One region of the Micromonospora sp. NPDC003816 genome, then DNA from elsewhere that is predicted to be linked to it. Evidence: riboswitches for the same ligand, from Rfam matches in the RefSeq annotation. Region 1 holds a riboswitch; the other holds the start of a gene.
The links. A riboswitch is a leader RNA that binds a small molecule or an ion and turns the genes downstream of it on or off. The one in region 1 is predicted to bind thiamine pyrophosphate.

Region 1 (3,536 bases):
GAACGTCATGGTGCCGCCCGCGTGGCAGCAGGTGTTGCGCTGGGTGTCGACCTGGAGGACGACCTTCTCGGAGGCCGCGTCGATCGCGTCACCGCTCACCGTGAACCGGGACAGCACGTTGCGCGCCACCCCGTCGTTCGGCGCGTAGTAGAGGTACACCCAGTTGTTGGTGGCGAAGTCCGGGTCGAGGCGGATGCCGATCAACCCGTCCTCGTTGCCGGTGAAGACGTCGAGGTCGATGGCGGTGACCGTGTTGCCGGTGTCCGGCTTGACGATCTGCACCCGGCCGTCGCGCTCGATGTAGAAGACCCGGCCGTCCGCGGCCACGTCCAGCTCCATCGGGTTGCTGGTGTTGCTGTCCAGCGTCACCTTCTCGAAGCTGGCGGTCAGCGAGGCGCCGCAGTCGGCGTCCTGCACCCCGGCCGCGGTCCGGATGCCGCCGAGCAGATGACCGAGGAACTGCGGCTCGGCGTACGACTCGTTGGTGTGGCCGCCACCGGTGTACCAGGCCCGGCCGCCGTCGTAGTCCTGGCACCAGGCGATCGGGTGGTCGTGACCCATCGCGCCGGAGCCGGGGGAGTAGCTGGTCTCGTCCAGCGTGGCCAGCACGTGCACCTTGCCGCGCGGGTTGGTGCGGTAGTTGTACCACTCGTCGAACCGGGACCAACGGTCCGGCAGATCCGCGGTGGACGGGTGCGCCGGGTCCTCCACCTTGACCGTGGCCTGCTGGTTGGCCGGGTGGCTGTTGAAGTACGCCCCGACCAGGCCGCCGTACCACTCCCAGTCGTACTCGGTGTCGGAGGCGGCGTGGACGCCGGCGTACCCGCCACCGGCCCGGATGTAGCGCTCGAACGCCGCCTGCTGGTCGGCGTTGAGCACGTCACCGGTGGTGGAGAGCCAGATCACCGCCTGGTATCCGGCGAGGTTCTGGTCGGTGAAGGCGGTGCTGTCCTCGGTGGCGTCCACGGTGAACCCGTGTTCCGCGCCGAGCTGCTGGATGGCGGCGATGCCGCTCGGGATCGAACCGTGCCGGAAGCCGGCGGTCTTGGAGAAGACCAGCACCGAGAACGGGTCGGCCTCGGCCTGCGGGGCCGGCGCCTGGGCTACCGGAACGGGGGCGGCCTGGGCGGCGGGTGCGCCGGCGAGCGTGGTCGCGGCCAGTCCGAGGGTGAGAAGGGTGGCGGTCATGGGCACGCGCATACGGCGTGGTCGGAACACTCCGGTCTCCTTGATCCTTGCCGGACAGGGGTCGCGGGGGCCGGCTCGCCGAAGACCGTCCCTGATGGAGCCGCAGCCGGAGTGCCGTGCCAGGGCTTCCGTTGCGGCATTATGTCGAATCGCTGAACAAATTAATTCCGCTGAATCGATCCATGGCAAGGTTTCGATGGGTAACGTTTCGGTATCGGTGGGCTGTAATTACCGTTTTTATGTGTGAAGCACGCATTCCCCCTGTGCAAGGCGGGGTCCCCTGCTAACGCCTGCGGTAGAGGAAGGGACCCCTCCTAACGCCGGCGGCGGAGCAGGCTCCCCTGGCGGGACGCACCTTGGCAGGTCAGCGGATCTGTCGTACGGTGGCCACGCAAGTGACCCACGGGAGCCCGGTCGACCGGGCTGAGAGGGGGGCTGTGAGCCCCCGACCGTCGAACCTGATCCGGGTAATGCCGGCGCAGGGAGGAGAGTTGCCGTGCCGTCCCTGGGACGACTGCATCTGATCACCGACACCCGGCCCGGGCGGGATCCGCTCGCCGTGCTCCGGGCCGTACTGCCGGTGGCCCGTACCGAACTCCTGGTGCAGGTCCGGGTCGAGGACTCCGCGACCGACCGCGAGGCGTACGACCTGACCCGACGGGTCCTCGCCCTCTGCGCGCCGTACGCGGTCGACTGCCTGGTCAACGACCGGCTGCATGTGGCGTTGGCCACCGGCGCGGCCGGTGGTCACGTCGGCGCGGACGACCTGCCGGTCGCGGCGGCGCGGCAGGTGCTCGGCCCGGCCGCCGTGCTGGGGGCCACCGCCCGCGAACCGGCCTCGGCCACCGAGGCGGTCGGTGCCGGCGCGAGCTATCTGGGCGTCGGTCCGTGCCGGGCCACCACCACCAAGGACGGTTTGCCGCCGGCGATCGGCGTCTCCGGTCTGAGGGCGGTGGCCGAGGCGGTCACCGTGCCGGTGTACGCCATCGGCGGGGTGACGGTGGCGGACTTGCCCGCGCTGCGCGCCGCCGGGGCGTACGGGGTGGCGGTGGTCGGTGTGCTCTCGGCCGCCGCCGATCCGGCTCGCGTCGCGGCGGAGCTGATCGGAGCGTTGACGTGTTAGCAGGGGACCCTTCCTCTACCGCAGGCGTTAGCAGGGGGCCCTTCCTTACACCCGACGTAGCTGTCGTGGGTGGGGGGCCGATCGGGCTGGCGATCGCCTGGCGCTGTGCGGCGCGCGGGTTGCGGGTGGTGGTGCACGATCCCGCGCCCGGCTCGGGTGCCTCGCACGCCGCCGCCGGGATGCTCGCGCCGGTGGCTGAGGCGTACTTCGGCGAGCAGGAACTGACCGCCCTGCTCACCGAGTCGGCCGCCCGCTGGCCGGCGTTCGCCGCCGAGCTGACCGAGGCGACCGGCGCCGACATCGGCTACCGCACCGAGGGCACGCTGATGGTCGGGCTCACCGCCGACGACCTCGCCGAGGCGCGTCGCCTCTGGGCGTACCAGCAGGGACTGGGGTTGCCGGTGACGCCGCTGCGCCCCTCGCAGCTGCGCGACCGCGAGCCGGCGCTGGCGGTCCGGGTCCGTGGTGGGGCGCTCGCCGCCACCGACCACCAGGTCGACCCGCGCCGACTGGTGCCGGCACTGCGACTCGCCGCCGAGCGGGCCGGTGCGACGGTGGTCCCGGAGCCGGTGCGGACACCGGCCGACGTCCGCGCCCGGGTGACCGTGATCGCCGCCGGCTGCGGCGCGGCCGCCCTCACCGGGTTGCCGGTCCGCCCGGTGAAGGGCCAGGTGCTGCGGCTGCGCGCGCCCGACGGCGGTCCGCCGGGCTTCCGGCACGTCATCCGGGGGTACGCCGACGGCGAGCACGTCTATCTGGTGCCCCGCGACGACGGTGAGGTGGTCGTCGGGGCGACCGTCGAGGAGCGCTCCGATCTGGCGGTCGGTGCCGGCGCGGTGCTGCGACTGCTGCGTGCCGCGACCGATCTGTTGCCGGAACTGGCCGAGTACGACCTGGTGGAGGCGATCGCCGGGCTGCGCCCCGGCACCCCGGACAACGCCCCGATCCTGGGTCCGTTGCCGGGCCGGCCGGACGTGCTGGTCGCCACCGGTCACCACCGGCACGGCATCGTGCTCACCCCGGTGACCGCCGACCTGATCACCGACCTGGTGACCGGGGCGACCGTCGACACCATCGGCCGCCCGTTCCGCCCCGAGCGCTTCGCCGCCGACGTCGGACCGGGTGACCGGTTCGGCGCGTTCGTCGCCGACGCCGGACCGGGCGAGGGCTTCGGCACGTCCGCTGCCCACGTCGGACCGGGGGACGGCCTCGGCGCGTCCGGCGA
Region 2 (3,536 bases), on a different contig from region 1:
CGGGTGGCCGAGCCGGTCGGCGGTGAGCAACACCTCGCCGGGGCCGGTGGTGGCCCGGCGCGGCGGGATCTGGCGGCCGGGCACCCAGACGCCGTCGGCGGCGAGGGCGTCGCCGTGGGCGGCGAACACGGCCTCCGGCGGGCCGTCGACGCGGACGCCGCCACCGGCGTCGAGCACCACCACCCGGTCGACCAGCGGCAGGGCGTCGGCCACCCGGTGCTCGACCAGGATCAGGGTGGTGTCGCCGTGGACCGCGCGGCCCACGGCGGCACGGACCAGGTCGGCCCCGGCCGGGTCGAGGTTGGCGGTGGGTTCGTCGAGCAGCAGCAGGTGGGGACGGAGCGCGAGCACGCCGGCCAGGGCGAGCCGCTGCTGTTCGCCGCCGGAGAGCGCGGCGGTGGGGCGGTCGCGGGGGTACGGGAAGCCGACCCGGCGCAGCGCCTCGTCCACCCGGGACCAGATCTGCGTGGCGGGTACGCCCCGGTTCTCCAGCCCGAACGCGACGTCGTCGCCGCTGCGGGCCATGACGAGCTGGGACTGCGGATCCTGGAAGACGATGCCGACTCGCTCGCGGATCTCGGCGGGCGGCCGGCCGTCGATCTCGATGCTGCCCTCCTGTTCGCCGGAGTCCTCCGGCAGCAGTCCGGCCAGCGCGGCGAGCAGGGTGCTCTTGCCGGCGCCGGAGGGCCCGAGCAGCAGTAGCCGCTCGCCTCGGCGTACCCGCAGGTCCACGCCGCGCACCGCCCAGGCGCGCCGCCCGGCGTGGCGCCAGCCGAAGCCGCGCAGCCGCACCTCACCCACCCGCCACCCCCGTCTCTCGTGCCCGACCCGTCGGTGGCCCGGTGGAGCCGGTCGGGCCGGCTCCACCGGGCGTGGTCAGACCAGGTTCCGCTCGCGACCGGCGGGGAAGCGGTCCAGGACGCCGGTGCCGGCGAGCGCCTTGGTGAGCGCGTAGCCGCCGGCACCGGCGATCACGGTGGCGCTGAGCACGGTGAGCAGCGCGTACGGGATGCGGTAGGTGCCCAGCTCGTACGCGGCGTTCCAGGTGAAGAAGTCGAACAGGGCGGCGCCGAGGCCGGTCATCGCGCCGGCGAGCAGCGCCGTCGGCAGCCGGAACGAGCGGTACCGGAAGGCGGCGAAGGCCATCTCCGCCCCGAGGCCCTGGATCAGGCCCTGGACGATGGTGACACCGCCCCACTCGGAGCCCAGCAACGCGGAGACCGTCGCCGCGACCGCCTCGCAGAACAGCGCGGCACCCGGCTTGCGGATCACCAGCCCGCCGAGCACCGCCGGGACCAGCCAGACGCCGTACATGACGGCCTGGCTGGCCGGGAAGAAGGCGAAGGCCGGGTCGACCGCCCGCCAGAGCAGGCCCCAGGCCCAGAAGATGACACCGAAGCCGACGGCGATCACCGCGGCCACGACGATGTCGACGGTGCGCCACCGGGTGGTGGTCGGTTGGCTCATGAGTGCTCCCAGTCCAGTGTCGAACCAGGCAAGACGCACGCCGCGACCGGCGTGGCCGGGCGTGGCGGGCTGGAGGTGGACCGAACTCCCTGCGCTGGCATTACCCAGATCAGGTACGGAGGGTCTGCGGGCGGACCCGCACTCTCAGCGCTGTGCGCTCCCCTGTCGGAGGTGGTGTTGTCCCGCCGACGCTAACACCTTCGAAGATCGACGGACAATGTGATCTACGCAGGTCATGCCGGTTGCCGACGACCGTTGGTTCCGGAGGTGCCCACCGGGCGCGGGAACCCGCCCGGTTTCGTGACATCCATCGACGTCATCGGCTCCGGACGGTAATCTCAGGCCGCCGATCCACGAGGGCCGAGAGGCGGCAGGGTGAGCACAGACACGGACCATGCCGTGCCGGCCGGTGAACCGGAGGGTCGTCCGACGGGCGTGGCCACCGAGGAACGTCCGGCCGGGCCGGGCGGCGGCGAGCCGCCCCGACGTTGGCTCGGCGACCGGATCGGTTCGGTGGAGATCCTGGCGGCGCTGCTGGTCCTGCTGATCATCTTTCGTGATCCGTTGGCCGGGGCGCTCGACGATCCCCGCATCCAGACGTGGACCACCGTGTTCGTCTCGATCATGGTGCAGGCGGTGCCGTTCCTGGTCTTCGGCATCCTCCTCTCCGCCGTGATCGCCGTCTTCGTACCCCGGTCGTTCTGGGCCAGGGCGTTGCCCCGGCACCCGGCGCTCGCGGTGCCGGCGGCCAGCGCGGCCGGTGTGGTGCTGCCGGGCTGCGAGTGCGGGTCGGTGCCGATCGCGGGCTCGCTGATCCGCCGGGGCGTCACGCCGGCGGCGGCCCTGGCCTTCCTGCTGGCCGCCCCGGCGGTCAACCCGATCGTGCTCGTCGCCACGGCGGTCGCCTTCCCCAACAATCCGGAGATGGTCCTCGCCCGGGGGGTCGCCAGCCTGATCGTGGCAATGATCATGGGGTGGCTCTGGCTGCGGCTCGGCCGCACCGAGTGGATCAAGATGCCGCGTCGCCCGGAGCTGGACGATCCCCGGCGGAGCCGGGCCTTCTGGGCCGCCGTCCGGCACGACGTCACCCACGCCGGTGGCTTTCTGGTGCTCGGCGCGATGGCCGCCGCCAGCATCAACGTGCTGGTGCCGGAACGCTGGCTCCAGACCCTCGCGGACAACGCCTGGCTGTCGATCCTGGCGCTGGCGCTGCTGGCCGTCCTGCTCTCGCTCTGTTCCGAGGCGGACGCCTTCGTCGCGGCCTCGCTGTCGCAGTTCTCCCTCACGTCCCGACTGGTCTTCCTGGTGGTGGGGCCGATGGTCGACCTCAAGCTGATCTCGATGCAGGCCGGTGTCTTCGGCCGGCGGTTCGCCTTCCGGTTCGCGCCGGCCACGTTCGCGGTCGCCCTGCTGATGGCCACCGGAGTCGGGATGGTGCTGCTGTGAACCGACAGGCGCAAGCGGTGATCCTGCTGCTGCTCGGCGGGGCGGTGATCCGGGCCAGCGTCACCGACCTCTATCTGCGGTACGTCAAGGAGGGCCTGCGCCCGTTCCTGATCGCCGCCGGTCTGCTGCTCGTGGTCGCCGCGGTGATGACCCTCTGGCACGAACTGCGTCCCTCCGCGCCCCGCGCGACGGCCCCGACCGGCGGCGGGTCCACCGGCCCGGTGAGCGGTCCCGCCCCGGTGGCGACGGGCCAGACCGACGAGCACGACGACCACGGCCACCACGAGCCCCGGATCGGCTGGCTGCTCATCCTGCCCGTGCTCGGGCTGCTGCTGGTCGCCCCGCCGGCCCTCGGGTCGTACGCGGCGGGGCAGGCCGGCACCGCGCTGAACGCCCCCCGCGAGTCCGACTACCCACCCCTGCCGGAGGGCGACCCGGTGCGGGTCAGCGTGCTCGACTACGCCTCCCGGGCACTGTTCGACCGGGGCACCTCGATCGGCGACCGGCGGGTGGTCCTCACCGGGTTCCTCGCCACCGGCGCCGGTGGCGAGCCGATTCTCGCCCGGATGGTGCTCTCCTGCTGCGCCGCCGACGGTCGGCCGATCAAACTCGGGCTCACCGGT

Region 2: it holds a riboswitch for thiamine pyrophosphate, as region 1 does, so the genes downstream of both, ACFYTT_RS29045 (ECF transporter S component) here and ACFYTT_RS17365 (thiamine phosphate synthase) in region 1, are expected to answer to the same signal.

The regions. Positions count from the first base shown of each region.
Region 1 covers NZ_JBIANP010000004.1:353,111-356,646, forward strand. Annotated here, with positions in the region: gene ACFYTT_RS17360 (ThuA domain-containing protein) at 1-1,188, opposite strand, end outside; TPP riboswitch at 1,582-1,690, shown strand; gene ACFYTT_RS17365 (thiamine phosphate synthase) at 1,685-2,311, shown strand; gene thiO (glycine oxidase ThiO) at 2,305-3,536, shown strand, end outside.
Region 2 covers NZ_JBIANP010000016.1:12,319-15,854, reverse strand. Annotated here, with positions in the region: gene ACFYTT_RS29050 (ABC transporter ATP-binding protein) at 1-801, opposite strand, end outside; gene ACFYTT_RS29045 (ECF transporter S component) at 877-1,467, opposite strand; TPP riboswitch at 1,536-1,641, opposite strand; gene ACFYTT_RS29040 (permease) at 1,843-2,913, shown strand; gene ACFYTT_RS29035 (TIGR03943 family putative permease subunit) at 2,910-3,536, shown strand, end outside.